4 regions of the Paenibacillus sp. J31R109 genome follow, and region 2 is predicted to be linked to each of the others. Evidence: riboswitches for the same ligand, from Rfam matches in the RefSeq annotation. Region 2 holds a riboswitch; each other region holds the start of a gene.
What was found. A riboswitch is a leader RNA that binds a small molecule or an ion and turns the genes downstream of it on or off. The one in region 2 is predicted to bind cyclic di-AMP.
Positions count from the first base shown of each region.

Region 1: another riboswitch for cyclic di-AMP. It lies ahead of AC58QT_RS05860 (CAP domain-containing protein); the one in region 2 lies ahead of AC58QT_RS10385 (hypothetical protein).
Region 3: another riboswitch for cyclic di-AMP. It lies ahead of AC58QT_RS23630 (stalk domain-containing protein); the one in region 2 lies ahead of AC58QT_RS10385 (hypothetical protein).
Region 4: another riboswitch for cyclic di-AMP. It lies ahead of AC58QT_RS21515 (C40 family peptidase); the one in region 2 lies ahead of AC58QT_RS10385 (hypothetical protein).

Region 1 covers NZ_JCAUAR010000002.1:60,547-62,745, reverse strand. The annotation lists gene AC58QT_RS05870 (hypothetical protein) at 1-475, shown strand, start outside; gene AC58QT_RS05865 (hypothetical protein) at 462-923, shown strand; cyclic di-AMP (ydaO/yuaA leader) riboswitch at 1,035-1,168, shown strand; gene AC58QT_RS05860 (CAP domain-containing protein) at 1,175-1,825, shown strand; gene AC58QT_RS05855 (SRPBCC family protein) at 1,964-2,199, shown strand, end outside.
Region 2 covers NZ_JCAUAR010000003.1:32,624-34,822, forward strand. The annotation lists gene kdpB (potassium-transporting ATPase subunit KdpB) at 1-400, opposite strand, end outside; gene AC58QT_RS10385 (hypothetical protein) at 411-875, opposite strand; cyclic di-AMP (ydaO/yuaA leader) riboswitch at 990-1,159, opposite strand; gene AC58QT_RS10390 (hypothetical protein) at 1,548-2,030, shown strand; gene AC58QT_RS10395 (tannase/feruloyl esterase family alpha/beta hydrolase) at 2,083-2,199, opposite strand, start outside.
Region 3 covers NZ_JCAUAR010000010.1:231,537-233,735, forward strand. The annotation lists gene liaF (cell wall-active antibiotics response protein LiaF) at 1-122, opposite strand, end outside; gene AC58QT_RS23620 (hypothetical protein) at 107-247, opposite strand; gene AC58QT_RS23625 (PspA/IM30 family protein) at 416-1,078, opposite strand; cyclic di-AMP (ydaO/yuaA leader) riboswitch at 1,236-1,388, shown strand; gene AC58QT_RS23630 (stalk domain-containing protein) at 1,393-2,184, shown strand.
Region 4 covers NZ_JCAUAR010000009.1:26,333-28,531, forward strand. The annotation lists gene AC58QT_RS21510 (hypothetical protein) at 1-621, shown strand, start outside; cyclic di-AMP (ydaO/yuaA leader) riboswitch at 789-927, shown strand; gene AC58QT_RS21515 (C40 family peptidase) at 931-1,401, shown strand; gene AC58QT_RS21520 (MSMEG_1061 family FMN-dependent PPOX-type flavoprotein) at 1,541-2,152, shown strand.

The DNA of each region.
Region 1 (2,199 bases), on a different contig from region 2:
TATCAAGGCGATAGATGCGAACAAACAGTATCACCTAGCGAGATTGGAAGGAGCACGGATCACTTCAAATTTGATGAAGCCGTGGACGATTTCGAATATAAGTATCAAAAGACCTGGTGCAGCGCTATTCAGTTCTTTTATTTTCCCAGGGCTTGGACAGCTTTATAACAACCGATTAGCCTTAGGCTTCTACGGTGTCATGTGGTGGTTTATTTATATGACAATGTCACGATCACATGAAGCTTTGCTTTATTTAATATTAGGCAGGGTATCGCAATCGACATCGCTTTTAGACCCCCATTGGCTTTTGTTTATGCCATCCGTCATCTGCGGCGCCATGTATGATGCTTATATGACGGCTGTTGAGCATAATCGCTTATTCCGAATAGAACAGAAGCAATTTCTGACAGAGTCGTATCCTCATTTCTCATTACACCTGTTTGAAAAGGAGAATGACCCACATGTTGATCATTAGTACATTTGAGCATTCGATCGAGGTGGAGGAAGCGCTAGCAGTTCTGGAGAAGTTGGGGCTATCTCGTCAAGAAATGATGACCGTGATGATGGACAATTACCGTGAGACCTCTGATCGTAATTACAATTCGAATCCAAATAAAAAAACATTAGCTTTTGAGGTTGGCATGGCAACATCGACGGGTGCAACGGTTTTGGGGATAAGCTTCGGCTTCATTCTGTACTGGGGACCGATTATTTGGGGCGTTATTTCCGCTATTTGCGGGTTTCTATTAGGTTTTATTATAACAAGAGTGATTCAAACCAAGGTGCTAAAACATACCATTCGAAAGAAAGAACGCCTACCCGAGCTTGCAATAATCATTCAATGCCATGAGGGACGACTTCAAGAGGTACAGCATGTATTGTGGGAATATCAGGCTTTGTCAGTGGGCAAGATTTATAGTTAATTATGGCAGAAATAATAGAGCGGAAACTTTTTGTGTGCTGAAATGGAAAAATTTGAGTCATGTTTTAAGGATAATCACATGATACAATCGGTTAGATCCATTTTGGATCCAAAACTTAGAAGGCCGAAGCTTTTTTGAAGCACGGGGGAACCAATCTTTGGGGTGAAGCCGCCAACGTGCGGCCGGGTGATTACTCTTTGATCCGAATCCGACAGCTAACCTCGCAGGCCGCAAAAAGGAGAGGTTTTTGCATGAAAAGTTATAAAAAGTTTGTCATTACTGGTGCACTAGGTTTGAGTGTCCTTATGGGGGCGAACGCAGCAGGGGCTGCAACGGCAACACATACGGTGTCCGGTAACGATACCATGTGGTTAATATCTAAGCAATATGGCGTTAGTCTAACTGAACTTATTAAAGCCAATCCTCAGGTTGCTAATCCCAATGTCATTTGGTCGGGGATGAAGCTCAACATCCCAGGAAAGACGAGTACGAATGTTGCGGCCAAACCAGCTGTCACACCTGCACCTGCGCAAACTACGTTCGCTAGTCAAGTTGTTAACTTAGTTAACCAAGAGCGGACTAAAGCTGGACTGAAGCCATTAACCAGTAACACCGCACTTACCGCGATGGCGTTGGATAAAGCGAAAGACATGTACAACAAAGGATACTTCGATCATAACTCGCCAACCTACGGTTCTCCTTTTGATATGATGAGCTCCTATGGCATTAGCTATTCCTATGCAGGTGAAAACATTGCAAAAGGTCAGCAAACACCTCAAGCCGTTATGACAGCATGGATGAACAGCGCTGGTCACCGTCAAAATATATTAAGCCCCAACTTCACGCAAATTGGCGTTGCCTATTATAATGGTGAGTGGGTACAGGAATTCATAAGTAACTAATAAGTGAGGCAGCCTTCCTTTGGGGGGCTGTTTTTTCGTATGAAGTTTTGCTTGGAAAAGGAGATAAGTGATGCGTGTCGAATTGGGAACCGACGAGAACCGAGCAAGGAAATTCGAAGGAAACATGAGGAGAACATCATGATAAAAATAGTTACAGAAATCGAGATTGAAGCACCAATTGACATTTGTTTTGATATGGCAAGCAATATAGATATCCATACACAAACCGTTTGGCCTCATACCAAGGAAAGAGCGATCGCCGGAACAACTAGGGGTCTGATAAGCGGAGGGGAAACGGTCACTTTCGAGGCACGGCATTTCTTCATACGGCAAAAGCATACGTCGCTCATCTCCAATTACGTTCGTCCTTATCA
Region 2 (2,199 bases):
CCATTTCAACCAATACACGGTCACCTTTGCGTAATTCGTTTCCGGCAACGACCTTTATGCTGCCATCTTTCGATAGCAGCTTGGCCTTTAATTCCTTTCTGGTTTTAATTAAGCTGTCCGCGTGTGCCTTCCCTCTTCCTTCAGCCAACGCTTCAGCCAAATTCGCAAATAAAATCGTAATTAATAAAATAATAAATACAGTGAGGTTATATCTGATCTGTGTCTCGGTATGAAAATAATGCGGAAACAGCAGCAATAAACCAATAACAAAAGTGGCCGTTTCCAACACGAAAAGCACGGGATTTCTGATCATTAATCTTGGATTTAATTTCAGTACACTATCATATATGGCTCTAATGACCACTTTTGAATGAAAAGATTGCTGCCATCTTTGATTCATGAAAACCACCCTAGAAAGAGATATACGCCCCAGAATGCTCAAATAAATAATTGCGATCACTTAGAAAACTCAAATCTTCTTTCTGATATGCGCGAGATGCATGTTCAAGCTTTTTGGACAGATCACTTAGTGCTGATTTGATTAAATGTGTGCGTACTTCTCCCCATGCCTCTTGTCTCTGATGAGCGTACTGTATGCCATCTGTCAGGTTCAGTCCTTTGAGTTTCTGAAAAACAGTTGCCCATTGTACAAAATCTCCCTTTAGATTGCCACATGGAATTACGAATTGCCCTAAACCGCATGTTCCAAGATTCGTTGAAATCGTCAGTAAACCGCAATGACAGTCATCACCATGTTCGGGCTGCAGCTTATCGGATAATTCACAATCGAATTGAAAACATTCAATACGGGTAATTCTACATGCTTGCGTACATTCATCGGATTCTCTTACTAGAGTCAGGGGTTCGGGATACATAATAGATTCACTCTCCTCAAATTGTGAACAACAAAAAGAAGCCAAAGAGCAGAGAAACTCTACTCTCGGGCTTCAAAGTCGCATAAGCGCGCTAAGGAAGACTCGAAAAGAAGGTAGTTCTCTCCCAATTCGCTTACGAGGTTAGCTGTCGGATTCGGGCTTGGAAGTGCCCTACTTTGGCAAGCTATGCCTGCTTTAGATTCACCCCGAGAAACCGATTCTATCTCCGATCGGCTTCGGTTGGTTCCCCCGTTTTCCTTGCGGAAACTCAGCGTTTTGCTTCACATCTGTTGTTGTTGAATCGAATGTTACGCCGATTGCTCATAAATGTAAAATGCGTTGGAGACACTTATTTCGCAATCTGTGGCATTCAGCGCTTATGAAAGCGCGTCCAATTAGAAATCATTTGCATTATCGATAGAAATGCTTCGGTTTTCTTTCGTTTTTGCCTACTTTCACAATAATTAGGCTAGTGGCAAACCGACTTTGATAAAGTCGCCAGGTTTGTTTTTATTCAATTTTTATACGTTTGCTAGCCATTCTTTACCCCATTTTTACCCGGTTCAACGTTACAATTATGACATATTCGCTTACAACCGACTTTGAGATTAAGTCAAAAGGAGAAATGTCATGACTTCCTCCCCCCATTATTATTTAGGGATAGCCCCTCATTTGTTAAATCCAATTGATTTGCATTACGAATGGTTTGGTGTCTTATGGCTTGAAGAAGAAAATCATTTTCCCATTATTGTTGGTTACTGGTTTTCTAAAGAAAGGTCCGAAATTACACAAGATGCCACCCTGTCAGGATTCTCAACATGGACCGAAATATCCGATCATCAACTGATTATGAGAATGTACCAATCTATTAGAAACAAGCAGAAAAAACAAGATTGGGAGCATCGCACTCGCTTATCCCTTCGCACTATTTTCAATTCACCTTGGAATGAGGTTTCTCCAGGGTTATATATCATTAAATCCCGTGACACCTACCCCCTTCATGTTTCAGCCATTCTGAAGAAGAAATTCTTTGTTTGGTTAGAACATGCAGCCGTTTGTGAAACCAAGGAAGAGCTTCAAGTGTTTATGCAGCGCGTGCGTGAAGAGCATCAGATGGAAATCTCAATGAAAAACACAAAGCCGAAGTTCCTCTAAGGGAGGAATTTCGGCTTTGTGTTCTATTTCTTTAAGTGATATGGCACCATAGTTAAACAAGATATCGTTCCGCAGGTACCAGAACGCCACCCCGTTCATGATCAATACCTTGATAACTAGTTGGCAAATTCGGATCTCCACCCACGTATTCGGGAAACTTCGGATAAGG
Region 3 (2,199 bases), on a different contig from region 2:
ATAAGGATTACGGCCACAATGGGAAAAAAGCCTACGGTATGATCTAGAAGCAAAAAAACACCGACTGCAATCAGCACAAGCGCTGTATTTCGGCTGCGGTTATTTTTCATTTCTTCTCCCATCGATGCACCTCCTCTGGCTGCTGCTTCATGTCTTCGTTCATACGATTCTTAGCATACCATAAGAATGGACGACCTCCAAGATGCAAATCCTTATAGGGCAAGGCTTTGCCTTTCATGGAGGTCATGCCCACGTGGCCTCTTTCTTCTGCCCTAACTCGAATTTTTCGAGTTGCAGTGCCTAAGTGGCCTCTTTACTGTTGCCCTAACTCGAATTTTTCGAGTTGCAGAGCCTAAGTGGCCTCTTTCTTCTGCCCTAACTCGAATTTTTCGAGTTGCGAGAGCGAGCGCCAACGCTATTTTCGGTTATGCGGATCTCGCTCATCGCGAGCGCGCTGCTCCTGCTGCCAATCGTGCTGCAGCTTGGTACGCAGCGCGCGCAGTTCATGCTGAAGGTTGCCCCCGGCTTCCTTCAGCGTTTCCTTCGACAGGCGGCCCGCCACGCGGAGCCCCTGCAGCGCTTCCCGGCCCAGCTCGCGGCCGGCGACCTCCAGCTCGCGCCATGTGTCGCGAGCTTCTTTGCTGTGCAGCCCGCTGCGCGGCTGCACATCCTCGGCTGCGTGCCCCGCACGCAGCCCGCGCAGTTCCTCTGCGAGCGCCAGGCACAAGTCCTGGCTGCTCGCGTACTGCGCGCGGTAGTGCTCAGCTGCGGCTTCCTCGCGCAGCTTCTCTTGCAAAGCTAGCCGCGCGAGGTCCTCTTCTCCGGCACGCATGGCAAGCTCCGCCTGCTCGGCGCGGAGCTGCGCCATTTCTTCTGCGCGAGCAATGTTGCTGCGCAAGGCAATCGTCGCCTGAAGCGCATCTTCATAGCGCTCCTCTAATTGAACGATCGTATGGTTCCCCGCATACGCAGTACTTGGATTCGTTTTGCCAATCGTCTCTTGCCAGACGGTTTCAGCCATTTTGCCGATACGGTCAAATATATTAGTAGGATCAATTTCCTGTTTCTTATCATTCATATCCAAATCGCCCCTCATCCTTCATCATACTCCTATCGTAGCTTAATAAATGATGTTCTAAAACCGACTATTGACCGTTTTTGAACCTAGACCTAAGTCTAGTATGAGAGCGGTACAACCATATTTTGGTCGTTGTTCAGGCCTATCGATGATGATAAAATATTTGAAGCCGAGTCTAGTGCGTAAATAAAGGCACTGGTACGGGGGACGAAATACTTGGGGTGAATATTTGCTTCGGCTTGGAGCAGACTAGGGAGAACCTTCTTCCCGAACCCGTCAACTAACCTCGAAGGCTCATGAAGGAGGATTACCAATTGAATAAGCTTACCAAAGGGTTAACTAGCCTGGCTGTTTCACTAACAGTTCTGGCAGGAGGCTTTCTTTCCCCATTTTCAGCTCAAGCAGCTGCAATGGAAGTGAAAGTGCAAGTCAACGATGACCTCATCCATTTCCCTGATGCGCAGCCATTTCTGGATGGCAACGAAATTACCCAAGTCCCGCTCCGGTTCGTAACCGAGAAGCTTGGTTATACAGTGAATTGGAAAAAAGATGGAAATCAGATTGAAGTAACACTAAATAACGACAAACATACGATTACCTTGGTTTCAGGTCAAAAAGAAGCCAGCATTGATCAGGAAACTGTCGAATTGGATGGCCCTTCCCAGTATCAAAATGGACGGGTTTATGTACCGCTTCGTTTCCTTTCCACAGCTACAGGTGTACCTGTCCATTGGGATGCTAGCAGTAAACTAGCTATTCTGAGTAAAGATGGCGGGCAACATGCACCGGATTATCAAGTTTTTGAGTCTACAGCTTATTCATCAGATCCTTCTGAAAACGGTGGGTACGGCGCATTTGATTACATGGGTAATCCACTTGCAGTCGGCACAGTTGCTGTTGATCCATCTGTTATTCCACTTGGTACCAAACTTTATATTGAAGGTTATTCGTTTAATGGTCTTCCGCAAGGCGGCATGTACGTCTATGCAACCGATACCGGTGGCGCCATTAAAGGAAAACGAATGGACATCTTTATCCCTGGCTCGCGAAAATCTTTGCAAAGCTTCGGCATTCAGAAAATTAAAGTGTACCAAATTCCTAATTAATTGCTTGGAAGAGCT
Region 4 (2,199 bases), on a different contig from region 2:
TTTCAGTTAATAAAAACCGATCTTAGCTATTCCTATTTATGGTGGCTAGCTGTCCTCTTGTGTGCTCGCATGCTGATGACGCCACTCCTAAATGGCGGTGTATACTACTCACTTACGCACCCTCATCAGAATGCAGGCTATCGGTTCTTTCGCGGGATGAAAAAACTTATGTTACCGTTTCTGCTCGTGTATCTCGTCCGGATTGCACTTACCCTGTTTCCACTCATCTGGCTGCTACCGAAAGCCTCATATATTCTCGCGCATAGCGGATCCTATGAGCAAGTAATCATCAAACTTCTGCCTTGGATACTCTGTCTCTTTGTCTACGGATTTGTCTTGCAGCTTCTCTTTATGTATGTGCAATTCGCCATCGCGGCTAATCTAGGCATCCTATCTACAGTCATCTCCTTTTTTCGACATTCACTGCCGATTGTCGGACTGGCCATTATTCTGTTAGTAATAACAGGACTTTTAGCAGGGGTAACTGTCACAGCTACCTACATATGGGCTGGACTGCTAGCACTAGTCATTTATCAGCTATATCCCCTATTCCACATTTTCATCCAGATTTGGGGGATTTCTTCTCAATATCAACTGCTTTCTGCCAAAATATCCAATTAATATTCAAAGAAACAGCCAATAGGCAAATATTCCCCCCTCTCTTTGAGAAGGGGGCTTTTTTTTGTCTATTCCTCGAACAATTCCGCTTATTTTTTTGCCTATTATGTAACCATAAAAGAGGAAATTCAAACTTTATGACGAATAAAAAGGACTAGCATCAAAAAACCAAATATTTCATGCCGAATTCCTCAGTTTATGGGGAAACGGGGGAACCACTCCGGGTGAATTGATCTTGCAAGACAGGGATCATAGGGAACCTTCAACCGAACCCTCCAGCTAACCTCGTAGGCACCGGAAGGAGACAAGCAGTTGAAGAAAGTTGTTGGTCTTGTTTTTAGCCTTGTTTTGTTTTTGAGCGTAAGCGTAGGAAGCGTTTTCGCGTCATCCTCTATGGACAACGCAGTCGAAGATCTCGTAGGAACTCCCTACAAATGGGCAGGAACGACAACCAAAGGGTTTGATTGCTCTGGTTTCACATCCTACTTGTTCAATGGTTTCGGCATCGACCTTCCACACAGCTCCAAATCACAAAACAGCGAAGGCTACTGGGTTGACAAAAAGGATCTTCGTAAGGGCGATCTTGTATTTTTCAACACGGATGGCAGCGGCATATCTCATGTAGGCATGTACCTTGGAGATGGTGAATTCGTTCACTCCGCTACAAATCAAGGTGTTGTGAAGAATAAGTTGAGCGAATCCTATTATGCGAAGCGGTATGTATCAGCCAGACGAGTTCTATGGGATGATATCTACAATCAACTAACTGCTGAATCCAAGTAATATTCTCGGCACAGAATGAAGCCCTGCAAGCTTTGCTCGTAAGAGCAGTTTGTAGGGCTTCATTCATTTGAGCGAGAAGATCTGCGTATACTACAATGAATACATAAAGGCCTTCGGCCTCCAGGAAGGATAAGAATACATGGACAGCATAAAAGATCTTACACCCCCACCGTTCCCCGGCATCATTCAATCCATTGATGAGATTCGCGCAGCTATCGGAGAGGCGCATCCAGCAGTCCAAAAGAAAGTGATCAACCAAGTCGACGCGCATGCTAGAGCGTTCATCGCCAAGTCACCCTTATTCTACTTATCTACTTCGCATGCGAATGGACTGTGCGATGTATCACCTCGCGGTGATAGCGCAGGCTTTGTACGCGTTCTAGATGAACATCGCCTTATCTATCCAGAAAGACTGGGAAACCGTCGACTGGACTCGATGCAAAATATGTTAACCAACCCGCAAGTGGGTCTCTTATTCATCATTCCTGGCGTGGACGTGGTGCTTCGCGTCAATGGCCGCGCTTGGCTGACGAAAGATGAGGAGCTATTGTCAACGATGCAGTTAAACGGGAAGTCCCCCATCGCCGCTGTCGGCGTTGAAGTGCAAGAATGCTTCATTCATTGCAGCCGTGCCCTCAAGCTGTCAAAGATTTGGGATTCCTCGACGTGGGTGCCTGAGAAAGAGCATCCAGACAGCATGGAAATGTTCCGCGCCCATCTAGCATTAAACGGAGTTCCGCTAGAAGAGTAGGAACAAAACACCCAACTAGCCATAAAGTGTAACTTGACATCACATGT